2 regions of the Exiguobacterium sp. BRG2 genome follow, and region 1 is predicted to be linked to the other one. Evidence: riboswitches for the same ligand, from Rfam matches in the RefSeq annotation. Region 1 holds a riboswitch; the other holds the start of a gene.
The links. A riboswitch is a leader RNA that binds a small molecule or an ion and turns the genes downstream of it on or off. The one in region 1 is predicted to bind S-adenosylmethionine.
Positions count from the first base shown of each region.

Region 2: it holds a riboswitch for S-adenosylmethionine, as region 1 does, so the genes downstream of both, Q9R23_RS07735 (methionine ABC transporter ATP-binding protein) here and msrA (peptide-methionine (S)-S-oxide reductase MsrA) in region 1, are expected to answer to the same signal.

Region 1 covers NZ_JAUZUW010000011.1:9,488-16,934, reverse strand. Annotated here, with positions in the region: gene Q9R23_RS13230 (DMT family transporter) at 1-346, shown strand, start outside; gene Q9R23_RS13225 (Crp/Fnr family transcriptional regulator) at 362-1,030, shown strand; gene Q9R23_RS13220 (DMT family transporter) at 1,043-1,525, shown strand; gene msrA (peptide-methionine (S)-S-oxide reductase MsrA) at 1,602-2,132, opposite strand; SAM riboswitch class I at 2,227-2,330, opposite strand; gene Q9R23_RS13210 (M20 metallopeptidase family protein) at 2,393-3,571, opposite strand; gene Q9R23_RS13205 (putative quinol monooxygenase) at 3,649-3,942, shown strand; gene Q9R23_RS13200 (SH3 domain-containing protein) at 4,001-6,355, opposite strand; gene Q9R23_RS13195 (GNAT family N-acetyltransferase) at 6,497-7,051, opposite strand; gene Q9R23_RS13190 (DMT family transporter) at 7,321-7,447, shown strand, end outside.
Region 2 covers NZ_JAUZUW010000004.1:225,009-232,455, forward strand. Annotated here, with positions in the region: gene Q9R23_RS07720 (M20 family metallopeptidase) at 1-260, opposite strand, end outside; gene Q9R23_RS07725 (MetQ/NlpA family ABC transporter substrate-binding protein) at 283-1,101, opposite strand; gene Q9R23_RS07730 (methionine ABC transporter permease) at 1,121-1,771, opposite strand; gene Q9R23_RS07735 (methionine ABC transporter ATP-binding protein) at 1,761-2,789, opposite strand; SAM riboswitch class I at 2,876-2,979, opposite strand; SAM riboswitch class I at 3,229-3,330, shown strand; gene Q9R23_RS07740 (alpha/beta hydrolase) at 3,398-4,156, shown strand; gene Q9R23_RS07745 (thymidine kinase) at 4,237-4,851, opposite strand; gene Q9R23_RS07750 (DedA family protein) at 5,035-5,685, shown strand; gene Q9R23_RS07755 (type B 50S ribosomal protein L31) at 5,721-5,966, opposite strand; gene rho (transcription termination factor Rho) at 6,058-7,431, opposite strand.

The DNA.
Region 1 (7,447 bases):
CGGACCGTGGTTATCCGTATTGATCGTCCACTTTGTTGGTCTGATGGGTTGTTTAGTCATTTATAGCTTCGTACGAGATCGGAAAATCGGCGGATTCCGTCAGTTACCGTGGATTTATGCGAGCGGTGGTTTGATTGGCGTGCTAGTCGTCGTAACGGAACTGACAGCGATCCAAAAACTCGGCATGACATGGGCGATGTGTTTGTTACTCGTCGCGCAGATTTTTTGTGCCTTTCTGATTGATTTAAAAGGATGGTTCGGTGTCTTAAAAAAACAAGGAAATCGTGGTCAGTGGGTTGGTGTGGGTCTCATGCTTGCAGGAGTTGCGATTTTCTCACTTGCCTAAAGGGAGGGAACGAACATGGAAACCGTCATCCAACAGTATGGACTGGATACGATTTTAACGGAAGAGACGCGCGCTTGGTTGCGTGAAGAAACCTTCCGAAAAGGAGAACTCCTCTGTACGACCGGTGCGACAATCGACCGGATGTACTTCATCGTCGCAGGCAAGGTCAAGATTTCTGCTGCTTCGTCAGAAGGAAAACAACGGATTTTACGATTCAAAACACCACTGACAGTGATTGGTGACGCTGAATTCATCAACGAACGGGAAGTGCTGAATACGGTCGAAGCAGTGACCGATGTCGATGTGTTGAGCGTGCCGTATACGATTTTACGCGAGCACAATACAACGAACGTCTTTCTGCAATTTTTACTAAGAACAATTACAGCGAAGTGGTATGCCGATTCGAAATCAGCGTCGCACCACGTACTCTATACGGTCGAGGAGCGATTTGCAGGCTACTTATTATCGATTGCGTCCGAAGCTAGTGACAGTTTGTTTTATCAGGAGATGCGGACGTCGAATCTACATGACGTCGCTGACTGGCTTGGAACAAGTTATCGTCATCTCAACCGGATCATCACGAAGTTGTGTGAGGAAGAGATTCTTGTTCGACGACGTGGCAAGATCATCATCGTCGATTTGGAACGGATTCGCGAGAAAGCGAACGGTAACAGCTATGAGTAAGGAGGAACGAACATGATAATAGGCATTGTGTGTGCCGTATTGGCTGGAATGTTAATCAGTTTGCAGACGGTATTGAATGCTCGGATGAGTGACGCGTTCGGCGCATGGGCAACGACGACGCTGGTTTTCTTCGTCGGCTTCATCGGAGCAAGCATCACGTATGTCCTGTTTCGTGGTGGAACGATCGGACAGATTCAAAACGTGTCACCACTCTACTGGTTCGGTGGACTCGTGGGTGTCGGTGTCGTCTTTTGTGTCATGCGCGGGATTCAATTGCTTGGTCCGTCCGTCGCGATCTCTGTCGTGTTGATTTCGCAGTTGAGCTTTGCCCTTGCTGTTGATACGTTCGGTTGGTTCGGTTTGCCACAAATCGACTTATCGTTTGGTCAGCTCATCGGTCTCGCTGTCATGGTGTGTGGCATCTTCGTCTTGAAACGGTATCAAGTCGTGGCACCGGAACAACAGGCAAAGGATCAAGTAGAACGTGTTTCATGACTTACTTTTTCCATAACAATGAAACAGGTCAGCAAACCAACGTTTACTGACCTGTTTTTATATACATTTTTTTGAATCAGACCGTCGTCGTATCTTTCCATTCCTGCTCGATGAAAGCATCGCGACCAGAGGCAGCACGATCTTTTTTATAATGTTCTGGATTTTTCTTATGGAAGTCTTGATGGTACTCTTCCGCCGGATAAAATTCAGAAGCGGCATCGATCCGCGTCACGATCGGTTGTTTGAAACGATTGCTTGCAGCAAGAGCGTCACGGGAAGCGATCGCTGCTTCGTGCTGCGCATCCGTATGATAGAAGATTGCTGGCGCGTACTGCGTACCGCGATCTTGGAATTGACCTTCTGCATCCGTCGGATCCGTTTGGGGCCAGTAGAGTTCAAGTAAACGCTCGTACGGGAACAGGCTCGGATCAAACGTGATTTGGACGACTTCGAGATGTCCCGTCGTTCCTGTTTTGACTTGCTCGTACGTCGGATTGTCGACGTGTCCGCCCATGTAACCTGATACGATCCCCTCGATTCCTGGTAATTCTTCAAATGGTGTCACCATGCACCAAAAACATCCACCTGCAAATGTTGCTTTTTCCATCTGTCTCTTCCTCTCCGTGGGAAATCCCCATTGTATGTCTGACAGCGAGAAAACGAAAACGACTCCTTCGCTTGGTTGCAAAAGGAGTCGCCGCTTTTTATCAACCAAAGCTTTCGCTTTGCTGGTCGTAGCACCTTGCTATGCGCAGGTTGCTGGGACGTCATCGATCCAGATCTCTCGGTCCACTCTTGATAAGGGTATATGAAGTTGATGTCATTCGTCATCATTGTTGTGATGATACCATTCACAAAGAAATAAAGTCAATCCTTAGAATTTAAGGCACGTAAAACGGTTGCTCCAAGTGTCTTCGCACCGATCAACAACGCTTGTTCATTGATCTCGTACTGTGGATGGTGTTGCGGATAGTTGACGCGACCGTCCGTATAGCCAGAGCCGGTAAAGAAATAACTACCCGGGACGTGTGTTAAGTAATGTGCGAAGTCGTCCGCCGCCATCATTGGTGTGAGTGCCCGGACGGATGCTTCCGGTAAGAAAGCAGCAGCTTCCTGAACGAGCTTTGTCTCATCCGGGTGATTCCAGAGCGCCGGGTAACCAGTCGTGAAGTCAATCGAATACGAAGCACCGATGCCGGCACACGTCGTTTTAGCGACAAGATCGACTTCTTGCCGGAGCTGATGCCGCAGTGTCTCGTTGAACGTCCGAATTTCCCCGACAATGCGTGCCTCACCCGTAACGATATTTGGTGCTGTTCCTGCATGGAAAGAACCGATTGCGAGAACAGCCGGCTCAAACGGATCGACCCGTCGACTAACGAGATGTTGTAAGTTACAGACGAGTTGCGCTCCAGCGACGAGAGCATCTTTTGTTTTATGCGGTGCCTGGGCATGCCCACCTTGACCATGGACGATGATTTCGAATTCGTCGATCGCACACAATGTATGTCCTTCCCGAAACCCAATCGTGCCAACTGGTAAATCATTTTCGAGATGTGTCGCGAAAATCGCATCGACTCCTTCGAGGACGCCGGCTTCGATCATTTGGATTGCTCCGCCGGGGAAGACCTCTTCTCCATGCTGGTGGATGATCCGAATCGTTCCTTGCAATTGATCGCGTATCGGATAGAGCGTAGCAGCAAGGGCCATCACCATTGCCGTGTGACCATCATGCCCGCAAGCATGCATGATACCAGGATGGATCGACCGGAAAGCAAGCGTTGTCTCTTCCTGAAGTGGTAATGCGTCAAAATCTGCGCGGACAGCAATCGTCGGACCAGGCTGTTTGCCTTCGATCGTCGCGACGACACCACGACCTCCGACGGCTGTTTGATGAGGAATGCTCTGTTCTGCGTAAAAGGCGGCAATCCGTTCTGGTGTGCGGACTTCTTGGAAGGATAGTTCCGGATGGCGGTGGAAATCACGGCGTAATGCGATCATCGTGGGTTCGAATTGTTCGAGTGCTTCAAAAAGTTGATTTTGCATGTTCTAGCTCCTTTAACGTGTGTCTTTTCGTGAAAATGGGTACAGATACAGGTAATCACGAAAGGGGATAATGTAACATGGGAGAAATCGTCGTTAATGCTGTACTTACCATCAAAGCTGGACTTGCGGATCAAGTCTTCCCGATTTTACAAACGGTTTATCATGCTTCACAAAAAGAAGAAGGATGCTTACGTTATTCCTTGCACCAATCGATCGAGGATGAGCATCAATTCATGCTGTATGAAGTGTATCGTGATGAAGAGGCACTTGAAGCGCATATCGCATCCGATCACTATAAAGCCTACCGTGAACAGATCGAGTTATACTTGATGGATCGACAAGTAACGAAATACGTCGAGATGACATTTTAACGTATTGCGATAAGAAGAGACGAACCCGTCGATTTCGACGGGTTCGTCTTTTTTTGTCTTACATCGATTTAAATCCGAGGAAATGCTCCTGCCAACGCGGTTCGTAAATCGAGTTGATTTGAAGCTGTGAACCGCCTGCATGGATGAAGTGTTCGCTATCGAGCATGATTCCGATATGCGATGGACCATCCGTGTAGGTGTTCTGGAAGAAGACGATATCCGAGCGTTTACCACTCGAGATACTCGTCCGGCGATTCGTAAAGAAAGCACCATACCAGTAGCCACGAACATTCGTCCGACCACCGTATTTTCCAGCCTTGTTCGTCGCGTAGTGAATCAAACCGGAACAGTCAAAACCACCGTTCACGGCATCTTGCGAACCCCATGTGTATGGTGTGCCGATATGTTGGACGGCTGCTTGGATCAGCTTTTCACCACGCGTATTATTCTTTTTAACGACCCGTTTATCGGACGTGATCGTCACAGCGGATACCGGAAGATAAACAGGTGTCCAGCCTGACTGGATGACATAGAAGTTTCCGACTCGATGACGCGGATAAACGCGTTTGCCTTGTTCAACGAGTCCACTGCCTTTTGGGCTCGTCGGACTTGCGAAGAACGACGTCGTCTGTTTGACCGTATAGATTTTCGCCCGGTCGATCGCTTTTTGTGTCAGTTTCATATCGGGTTTGCTCGTGCTGATATAAGGGTTGAGGACGTAACCCGTTTGACCATTTGCCAGGCGAACTTGCCAAAAATCATCATCAATTGATTTTAGACCAATTAGTTTCGTTCCTTTCTTCAAATAGGCAGCTGGGCGACTGTAAGCGACGTCAGCAGAGAAGAGTGGCGTCTGGTCCAGGTGGACATAAAATGTCGTTCCTTTTTTTGCTTTTGCCGTCGGCTTGTTCAGTCCGATGCGACTCGAATCGACGAAACCAAAGGTGTTTTTATATTTGACGCGTGTATAATAACCGCTTTTTCCGTAGATCGAAATCGAGGTACCTTTTTTTAGTGTGCCGATTTTTTTGCTCGAAAGTTTTGCCTGCGAACGAATGACGACATCGTCTTCCGTCACGTAGCGTTGACCAGTGACGTCATACAGATCCGGCTTTTTCGTCACGAGATCCGTCGTTTTGACGTAACCGTAGACCGCTCCTTTTTTCAAGCGTGTGTAACTGCCGCTTGTGCCGTAAATCGTTAGCTTGTCAGCTCGTTTGACGGAATACATGATTTTGCTCTTCGTCGACGCAGATGTGTAGACGGACAAGTTGCGTTTCGCGTATCGTGTCCCGGTTGATGCATAAACTTTTCCAGTACCGAGATCAGCTGTCTTGACGTAAGCATGAACTCCACGGAAGATGATCCGGCTATAGGCACCGCTTGCGCCATACACCGTCAGCAGCGTATTCGTTTGATGTTGCTTTAAGACAGGACTTGAAGATTTGGCATCCGAATAGATCGGTGTAGCACGCTGAACATAGAGGCGTGCGGTCTTCGGATAGTACTTTAATGTCCCAAGATGTGCCGTCAACACATAGGCGTAATCGTCGTTTCGTTTGATTCGTGTAAACGAACCCTCGATGCCGTACGTCTGAAGCGAGGTATTCACAGGAAGCGATTGTACGACTTTTCCTTTCGTAGTCGCAGTAGCATAGACTGTCGTCTGTTGTTGGATGTAACGCACGCCTGTTTCCGGATGGTTCACGGTTGGCGTATCTGCTAAATCAGTCGTCAATACGAAGGCATAACCCGCTTTAGTCGCCACACGCGTAAAAGTACCCGTCGTACCAAACGTTTCGAATGCTTGATTTTGAGTGACGGCTGTCTTTGTACTTGTCGTCTTCGGCTCAACGAAAAGGGAAGTTGCTCGTTTGGCATAACGCGTTCCAACTAATTTCGGAAGTTGCTCGAGTTGTGTCGTAGAGACGTAGACGTATTGCTCGTCCCATTTCAGACGTGTGAACGTGTCGAAAGTGCCGTATGTATCGATTCGCTGATAGGCGGGAAGTGTCGTCACGACGGTGGAATCAAATGGTGAAGCAACTAATGAGAGTGGACCTTTCGACGTCAGTGTTGCTTGTTTTTGAAAGACAGGTGCTGTTTGCGTCAACGCGTTTGTTGCGACATAAGCAGCGCCTTCTTGCCAACTGACACGGGTAAAGTCACCGTCCGTGCCAAGTGTCTTGAATGTCGTTCCTGCTGGTAGTTGTTGGATGACCGTTGCGGAATCAGCCGTTTGTAGCAACGCAGCATCCTCTTTCAAATAAGCCGTTCCAATCGTCTCGGTGACTGTTTGTGTTTCTGCCGTTGGTTGAGCAGGTGGCGATTCAGCAAAAGCGGGTGCGGGTAAAACCGAGCTCAACATTAACGTTGCGGCAAGTCCAGCAACATGAGCAGTCCATTTTTTCATCAAGAGGTTCACTCCAATTCTTAAAATTTGTCATTATGAATAGTGTAGCATGCGCTTGTTTAAAAATTGATAAAAATCAAAAAAATAGGAGATTGTCCATAAAAAAACGGTATACCTCGGCACACCGTTTGAAGTCATATGTTAGTTATCTTCTTCGTGATCCACTTGCCATTCCCAGTCGAGCATGCCGTAAATCAAGGAATCGCGCCAGTGGTCTTCGAGATAGACCGTCTCGCGAAGCTGTCCTTCCTTCGTCATGCCGACCTTTTGCAACACGCGTTCGGAAGCGACGTTCCATGGGTCACACGTTGCCGTGATGCGGTGTAGTTCTAGTTTTTCGAAACCGAATTGGAGAAGGAAAGAGGCGATCGACGTCGCATATCCGTTCCCCCATTCATCAGGCGAGAGGACGTATCCGATTTCGGCGATTTTATTATCAACGTCTGTGATGACGAGTTCACCGGCACCGATGACGACGTCACTTGGAAACGTCACGGCAAAGACATAACGACGTCTTGGTGTCTCGAGTTCACTTTCAAGCGCATCATGTAGGAATTGTTTCGTATCCGTTTCGGTATTCGGTCCCCATGATTGGAATTGACTGACGATGGGTTGTGAGGCATAGGCGTGAACCGCTTCTACATCTTCTGGTGTAAAACGACGAATCCGAAGTTGATCATTGATTTTATAACGCATGCAGCATCCTCCTCTTTCAGATGAAGTCACTTTGATTCTATTTGACAGATGGGGAACGGATTCCTGTTTGACACGGGAAAAAGGGCGTGCTAGGGTGGTTGTATCGAATGGAATAGGGAGTATCCTCTAGGGTTCCGTACGGCTGGACCGAGGGAGGAACATGGACGTTTGTCCATGCAACGGAGGGATAAAAGCCCGGGAGTAAAGCGAATCGTCTCGCTTGCTCCCGGGCTTTTTCATTTGAATTTACCTATCAGGAGGCAATTACTATGGCAAAGTATTGGATTGGCATCATCGTCGCAGCGTGTTTTGAAGTGGGCTGGGTCATCGGATTAAAACATGCGGCAACACCACTTGAGTGGGCTGCAACGATCGTCTGTATCATCGTTAGCTTTA
Region 2 (7,447 bases), on a different contig from region 1:
GCAAGAAAGGCAATCGTCGCGCCTGGTCGGTCGCTCGACTTCTTCGCGAAGAACGCGGTATCGTGCCCCGCGACACCGAGTTCTACCGTAAAACCTTCCGCCGTTAGACGCTCTGCATGTAGTCGCGAAGCAAAGAATTCCTCGTTACCGATTTCCGGCGTTGCATGAATTCGGTGACTTGTCTCAAGATACGATTCTCGTTTTTGTTCGATGTCCTGTTCAATCGTCTCTACCCATGTCGTGCGTACTGGTGTCGTCATACTGTCCACTCTCCTTTTGAAATTATTCGCCGATATCGCTCAGTGGAACGAACGTCGGGATCGTACTGCCTTTGTATTCTTTTTTGATGAAGGCCGCGACATCTTTTTGTTGATACAGCGATGCGATTTTTTTCAGTTCTTTTTTGTTCTTGTCTTCTGTTCGTGTTGCGATGATGTTGATGTATGGTTTTGCTGTCTCGTTCTCATGAACGATTGAGTCCTTGATCGGGTTGAAGCCAGCGTCAACGGCGATGCCATTGTTGATGATTGACGCCGCGACGTCCGGTAAGACGCGTGGCGTTTGCCCGGCGACGATCGGAACGATTTTCAGCTTCTTCGGATTCTCGACGATCTTATCGACTGAACCGTTACCATCAAAGTCGTCCGGTAACTTGATCAGACCGGCTTCTTGCAGTAACAAGAGGGCGCGTCCCATGTTCGTCGCTTCGTTCGGAACAGCGATTTTTCCGCCAGTTGGAATGTCTTTGACGTCCTTGTATTTATCCGAGTAAATCCCCATCGGTGCGATGACAGTCGTCGCAATCGGCGACAGCTTCAAGTTATGTTCTTTCTTGAAAGCGTTGAAGTAGGAAATCGTCTGGAAGGCATTGGCGTCGATCTCACCCTCAGCCAGTGCCATGTTCGGCTGGACATAATCGGAGAACTTGACGAGTTCGATTTTGATGCCTTCCTTCTCTGCTTTTTTCGCGACATAATCCCAAACTTGTGTGTCTGAACCGCTGACACCGAGCTTGATCGTCTTTTCGTCTTCTCCTGATGCTGCGCACCCGGCAAATAAAATCGTCGTGAGTGTTGCTCCAATTGCTACTGCTTTTTTCATGGCTGAATCGCTCCCTTGATTAATGTCTTCTGATTTTTCGTGCGACGATGTTGCCTGTCGTCTGTAAGCCTTGGACTAAGATGACGAGAATCCCGACCGTGATGATCATGACTTTCGTGTCGAACCGTTGATAGCCGTACGTAATTGCTAAGTCACCCAGTCCACCACCACCAATGGCACCTGCCATCGCCGACGCCCCGATCAAGCCGACCGTCGCGATCGTTAAGTTAAGGATTAGTGAACCGAGTGCTTCCGGCAGAAGGAAGCGGAAAATCGTTTGGAACGGTGTCGCGCCCATCGCTTCTGCTGCCTCAAGGACACCTTTGTCGACTTCAAGTAAGGAACTCTCGATCAGCCGTGCCATATACGGGGCGGCATAAAAGACGAGCGGAACGATGGCGGCTTCTGTTCCGATCGATGTCTGAACGATCAAGCGCGTCAACGGGATGATCGCAACAAGTAAGATGATGAACGGAATCGAGCGGAAAATATTGACGATACTGTTGAAGAACGTGAACAACGGAACATTTTCAAGTAACGCTCCTTTTCGCGTGACGACAAGCAGGATACCGAGTGGTAAGCCGATCAAGGTCGAGAACAAGAGCGAAACGGATACCATCGTCATCGTCTGCAAGAATGCTGTCCAGATATCACTGTAGTTAACTAGCATCAGCGAGCACCTCCTCAACGGTTACCTGCGCCTGATCGATGTAGTGTAACGCTCGTTTCACTTCTGTCGTCTCACCGATCAGTTCAACGAGTAATGTGCCGAACGGCGTATCCTGCAACTCCGTGATGCTACCGTGCAGGATATTGACATCGACGTCGAAGCGTTTTGCGACTTGCGATAAGAGTGGTTGTCCGGTGTGATGTCCAAGGAAGTGAATCTTATAGATTGGATTCGCATTCCGGGACTCGATCAACTGACGAATCGACGCTGGAATCTCGTCATGCATGACGGAGCGAACGAAATTTTTCGCTGTCTCAGTCTGCGGGTTTGAAAAGACATCAAAGACCGTTCCTGACTCGATCAACTTTCCAGCTTCAATGACGGCGACCCGGTCGCAAATCTCCCGGATGACGCCCATCTCGTGGGTGATCAAGAGAATCGTGATCCCGTACTCGGCATTGATCCGTTTTAATAACTGAAGAATATGATGTGTCGTTTGGGGATCAAGTGCTGACGTCGCTTCGTCACATAAAAGGACGGAAGGTTGCGTCGCTAGTGCCCGGGCGATACCAACGCGCTGTTTCTGCCCACCCGACAATTGATCCGGATAATGATCTGCTTTGTCCGCGAGATCGACGAATTCGAGTAACTCCGTCACCCGGCGGCGAATTTCGTCTTTCTTGACGCCTGCGAGAACGAGTGGTTTCGCGACATTCGTAAAGACCGTGTTCGCATTCAACAGATTGAAGTGCTGAAAGATCATCCCGATCCGTTGTTTTGCTTGGCGTAACTTTTTCGGAGACAGTTGCGTTAAATCTTCCCCATCGACCGTCACCGTTCCTGACGTCGGTCGTTCTAACAGATTGACGCAGCGGAGCAGTGAACTTTTTCCGGCACCGCTAAAACCGATGACCCCAAAGATTTCACCTTTTTCGATCGTCAGGTCGACACCGTCGAGCGCTGCAATCGTCTGATCTTTCGTGACGTACGTTTTTTTGACTTGATGAAATGCAATCATTCCGTTTTCCCCCTTCATTCAACAAAAAAGGCCCCTTCTTGAGAAACAAGAAGAGACCTGGATCCGCACAGTGGCAGAATCCACTCCACTCATCTCTCAGACATCTGTCTGATGGAATTGGCACAGTGCTCATAATGAGTCTGTTGCCGAGGTTTCGTAGGGCCAGTCCCTCCACCTCTCTGGATAAGTATTGCGGTATGAAATTCGTATGTGTGTTGTTGTGTTGTTGCTTATGTCGTAAAACTAATTTTTACATTACGGGTCGAACCTTTAAAAGTCAACCAACTTTTCAAAAATAATCCATTTGGCGCATATCGATGGATGAACAAGTTATGAGTTAGCTTACTGAACGGATCATGATTCGTCAAGAACGATTTGACAAGTCATTTTCGGTCGTGCTACCATCGTTTCAATGATTAATCCGACAATTCCAATATGATATTTATCAAGAGTGAACGAGAGACCTGGCTCTATGACTTCACGGCAACCTGCAATCTGTAAGGTGCTCCGACCAGCAAAGCGCGGCTTTGGATGATACGGTGAAAAACTCGTGGGCGTCCAAGCAGTGACGTCGACGAGTTTTTTTCATGAATGGAGGAAAAATAGTAATGATGAACTATCCTGTATTGACTGGTGCTGAAGCATTTTATCTTCAAGGTGGACCGATCGGCATTCTAATCTGTCATGGTTTTAACGCCACTCCGCAGAGTGTCCGGGACGTCGGTGAGGCATTTGCTGCCGAAGGTTTTACCGTCTATGCCCCGCGCTTACGTGGACATGGAACGAACGTCCGCGAGTTTGAACAATCGACTGCTCGATGTTGGAAGCAAAGCCTGCAAGACGGCTATGAACGTTTACAAGAAACATGCGATCAAGTCTTCGTCATCGGTCAATCGATGGGTGCGACGCTTGCGTTGTCGCTCGCTGCTGACGGCATTCCGTTTGCCGGCATCATTACGATCAATGCCGCACTCTCCGTTCCATCCTATGAAGCACTTTCGTTCGAGGACGGTCCACAGTACTTACCGGAAGGGGCACCGGACATTAAGCGAGCAGCCTTCGAAATCATTTATGACCTCGTTCCGAGCCGTTGTGCGTTCGAACTCGTCCGCTTGATGGATGAGACAAAAGGACGCCTCGGATCCATTCTCCTGCCGACATTGATTCTCTACTCGGCGACCGATCACGTCGTTCCGCCGTCGAGCTCGGATTATCTGCACCAGCACATCGGGACGAATGATAAACGAATCTACTGTCTCCTCAACTCGTACCACGTCGCGACCCTCGATCATGATCAGGATTTGATCGTGCGTGAGACGATTCGTTTCATCGAACGCTCGAGTCGTTTCTCACAGGAAACGGGATAAAAAAAACAGCTATTCGTCTTCACTTAGAAGCGAACAGCTGTTACATCAAAGGACGACCATCATCGGTTCGTCTTTTTTGTTTATCCTTTTTGGTGTTGCATCGTTTGGAGCGGCTTCGGCTTTCCTGGCACTTCATGGCAGTGGCGGCACCGTGGCTCATACGATTCTGAAGCGCCGACTAAAATGATCGGATCATCATAGTTCGCTGGTTTTCCATCAATCAAACGTTGTGTCCGGGAAGCCGGATCGCCACATGAGAGACAGATCGCCTGAAGTTTCGTCACAAATTCTGCGCGCGCCAGTAATTCCGGCATCTTGCCAAATGGCTCTGCCCGGAAATCCTGATCGAGTCCTGCACAAATGACGCGTTTTCCGTCTTGCGCAAGTGCTTCGATGACTTGAACGATCTCATCATCAAAGAATTGAACTTCATCAATTCCGACAATTTGTGTTTCTTCCGCTACTGCTGCATAGAGATCACGACTCGTCGCCATTGGAATCGCCACGACGGAATTTCCGATGTGAGAGACGACATGCTCTTCATGGTACCGGTCGTCGATTGCCGGCTTGAATACTTGAACGGGCAGTTTGCCGTACTGTGCCCGTCTGACACGACGAATCAACTCTTCCGATTTCCCGGAAAACATACTACCACAAATTACTTCGATCCAGCCGTACTGATTTATTACATGCATCATCGTCCGACACCGTCCTCTAAAAATAGTCACTTTAACGAGTATAGCTCGAAACGGTATTGAGAAAAAGGGTTGACTTCCGGAAATCAAAATTCATTTTTTCTTTACCTAGAATTTTTGTCCTTTCATTCCAACCTTCATCCATTTCCTGTACACTAAAGAAGAAGATTCTCGCGAAAGAAGGTGTCCCCGATTCATCATCTCTTACATGACATTCTGCACCAATATGGCGCCCTTGGTCTTTCCGTCCTTCTCGCAGGTGGTATCGTGGGATTGCCGGTTCCTGATGAGACCTTGCTCGTCCTGTCCGGTTTTTGGATGCATCAAGGCAATCTACCGCTGTTCGGTACGATTCTTGCCGCTTACGCTGGCAGTTGCATCGGAATGACGATTAGCTACGTGCTGGGCTTAAAACTCGGCATGCCCCTGTTGCATCGCGTCGGACCAAAGATGCGCATCTCAGAAAAACACATTCTCTCCGCTGAAGCCGGATTTCGTCGTTACGGCAAATCGGTCTTGATCATCGGTTACTACATACCTGGTCTTCGCCAACTCTCTGCCTTTTTTGCAGGTGTTTCAAAAATGCCGTTTCGCATTTTTGCGAGTTACGCGTATACAGGTGCTTTGATTTGGGTCAGTGTGTTCTTGGGCGCCGGCTACTTTGTTGGTCGTCATATCTCGTTCCACAAAGTCGTCGACTACATCTTGGCACATCCAGAAGCCATGCCGTACTTGATCGGGATTGTCGGCGGGATTGCTTTCTCGTTCGTCTTAAAGACGTACCTTACGTACCGTTCGCAATTCAGCCTATACAAAAACAGCCTGCTTCCGTAATGGAGGCAGGCTGCTTTTTAAGAACCGGCAAGTAATTACTTGCGGCCGTATTTTTTGTTGAAGCGATCGACACGACCATCTGCCGCGTTGAACTTTTGACGACCTGTATAGAATGGGTGCGAGTCTGAAGACACATCCACACGGATGAGTGGGTACTCGTTACCATCTTCCCAAGTGATCGTTTCGTTCGAAGAACGAGTAGAACCGCTTAAGAATTTGTACTCAGTCGTTGAATCCATAAATACTACTTTGTTGTAGTTAGGGTGAATTCCTTGTTTCATGGTTGATTTCTCTCCTTCCGCCCTGGTCCATTTGCTGAGCCAGAGTAAGTTACCTTCCTATACTAAACGATTTTTTTACGCGTCGCAATAGTTATTTTTCCGTCGTTGCTTCCTTCTTGACGGTACGCGGTTTAGCAGGTGCACGTCGGACCGTCTTCTTCTTTTCTTTCTCAAGTTCAGCAAAAAATTCTTCATTATTTTTCGTGTCGCGAATCTTACGCAGGAACGTATCGACGAACTCGTTCGACTCGTTCATCGTCCGACGAATCGTCCAGAGCGCATCGAGTTGCTCTTTCGGAAGCAAGAGTTCTTCCTTCCGCGTACCTGATTTGCGAATGTCGATTGCCGGGAATATTCGGCGTTCCGACAGCTTACGATCGAGATGTAGCTCCATGTTTCCTGTTCCTTTGAATTCCTCATAGATGACGTCATCCATGCGGGATCCCGTCTCGACGAGTGCCGTCGCAAGAATCGTCAAACTGCCACCATGTTCGATGTTTCGCGCCGCACCAAAGAACCGTTTTGGTTTGTGGAACGCTGCTGGGTCAATCCCCCCTGAAAGCGTCCGTCCGCTTTGCGGCACTGTTAAGTTATACGCACGAGTCAAACGCGTGATCGAATCCATCAAGATGACGACATCTTTTTTATGTTCGACAAGTCGCATCGCCCGTTCAAGGACAAGTTCAGAAATCCGCACATGGTTGTCCGGTGTTTCGTCGAACGTTGAACTGACGACGTCTGCTCCCGGAACTGAACGCTCGATGTCAGTTACTTCCTCTGGTCGCTCATCGATCAATAGAATGATCAGCTCGACATCCGGATGATTCTCTTGAATCGAGTTCGCGATTTCTTTGAGGAGTGACGTCTTCCCTGCTTTTGGTGGTGCGACGATCAAACCGCGTTGTCCAAACCCAACTGGTGCAATCATATCCATGACACGAACCGATAAATGACGCGGCTCTGTCTCAAGACGCATTAAACGATCCGGATAGATCGGTGTCAGCGCCGGGAAGAACAAACGGTTACGCGCTGTATCCGGTGCTTCGCCGTTGACGGCTTCCACACTAAGTAACCCTTGGAAACGTTCGTTTTCCTTCGGTGGGCGTACTTTACCTGTGACGACATCACCATTACGTAGATTGAAGCGTCGGATTTGAGAAGCGGCGATATAGATATCTTCAGAGGATTGGGAATAATTGATAGGGCGAAGGAAGCCGAAGCCACCATCGTTTTGCATTTGTGGATTACCAGGGATGACTTCAAGTACCCCTTCGAGGAAATAAAGACCTGTTGATTCCGCCTGTGCTTTTAGAATCTTGAACATCAACTCACGCTTACGGGCTTCCCGATATTGCGGGACATTCTTCGTCTTTGCGATTTCATATAATTCTTTTAATGTCAGCTGGCTCAATTGAGCCAAAGTATAGGAACGTTCAGGTTTATCTTTTTTATCAGTTGTTGGCATGTTTTTCACCTATTCT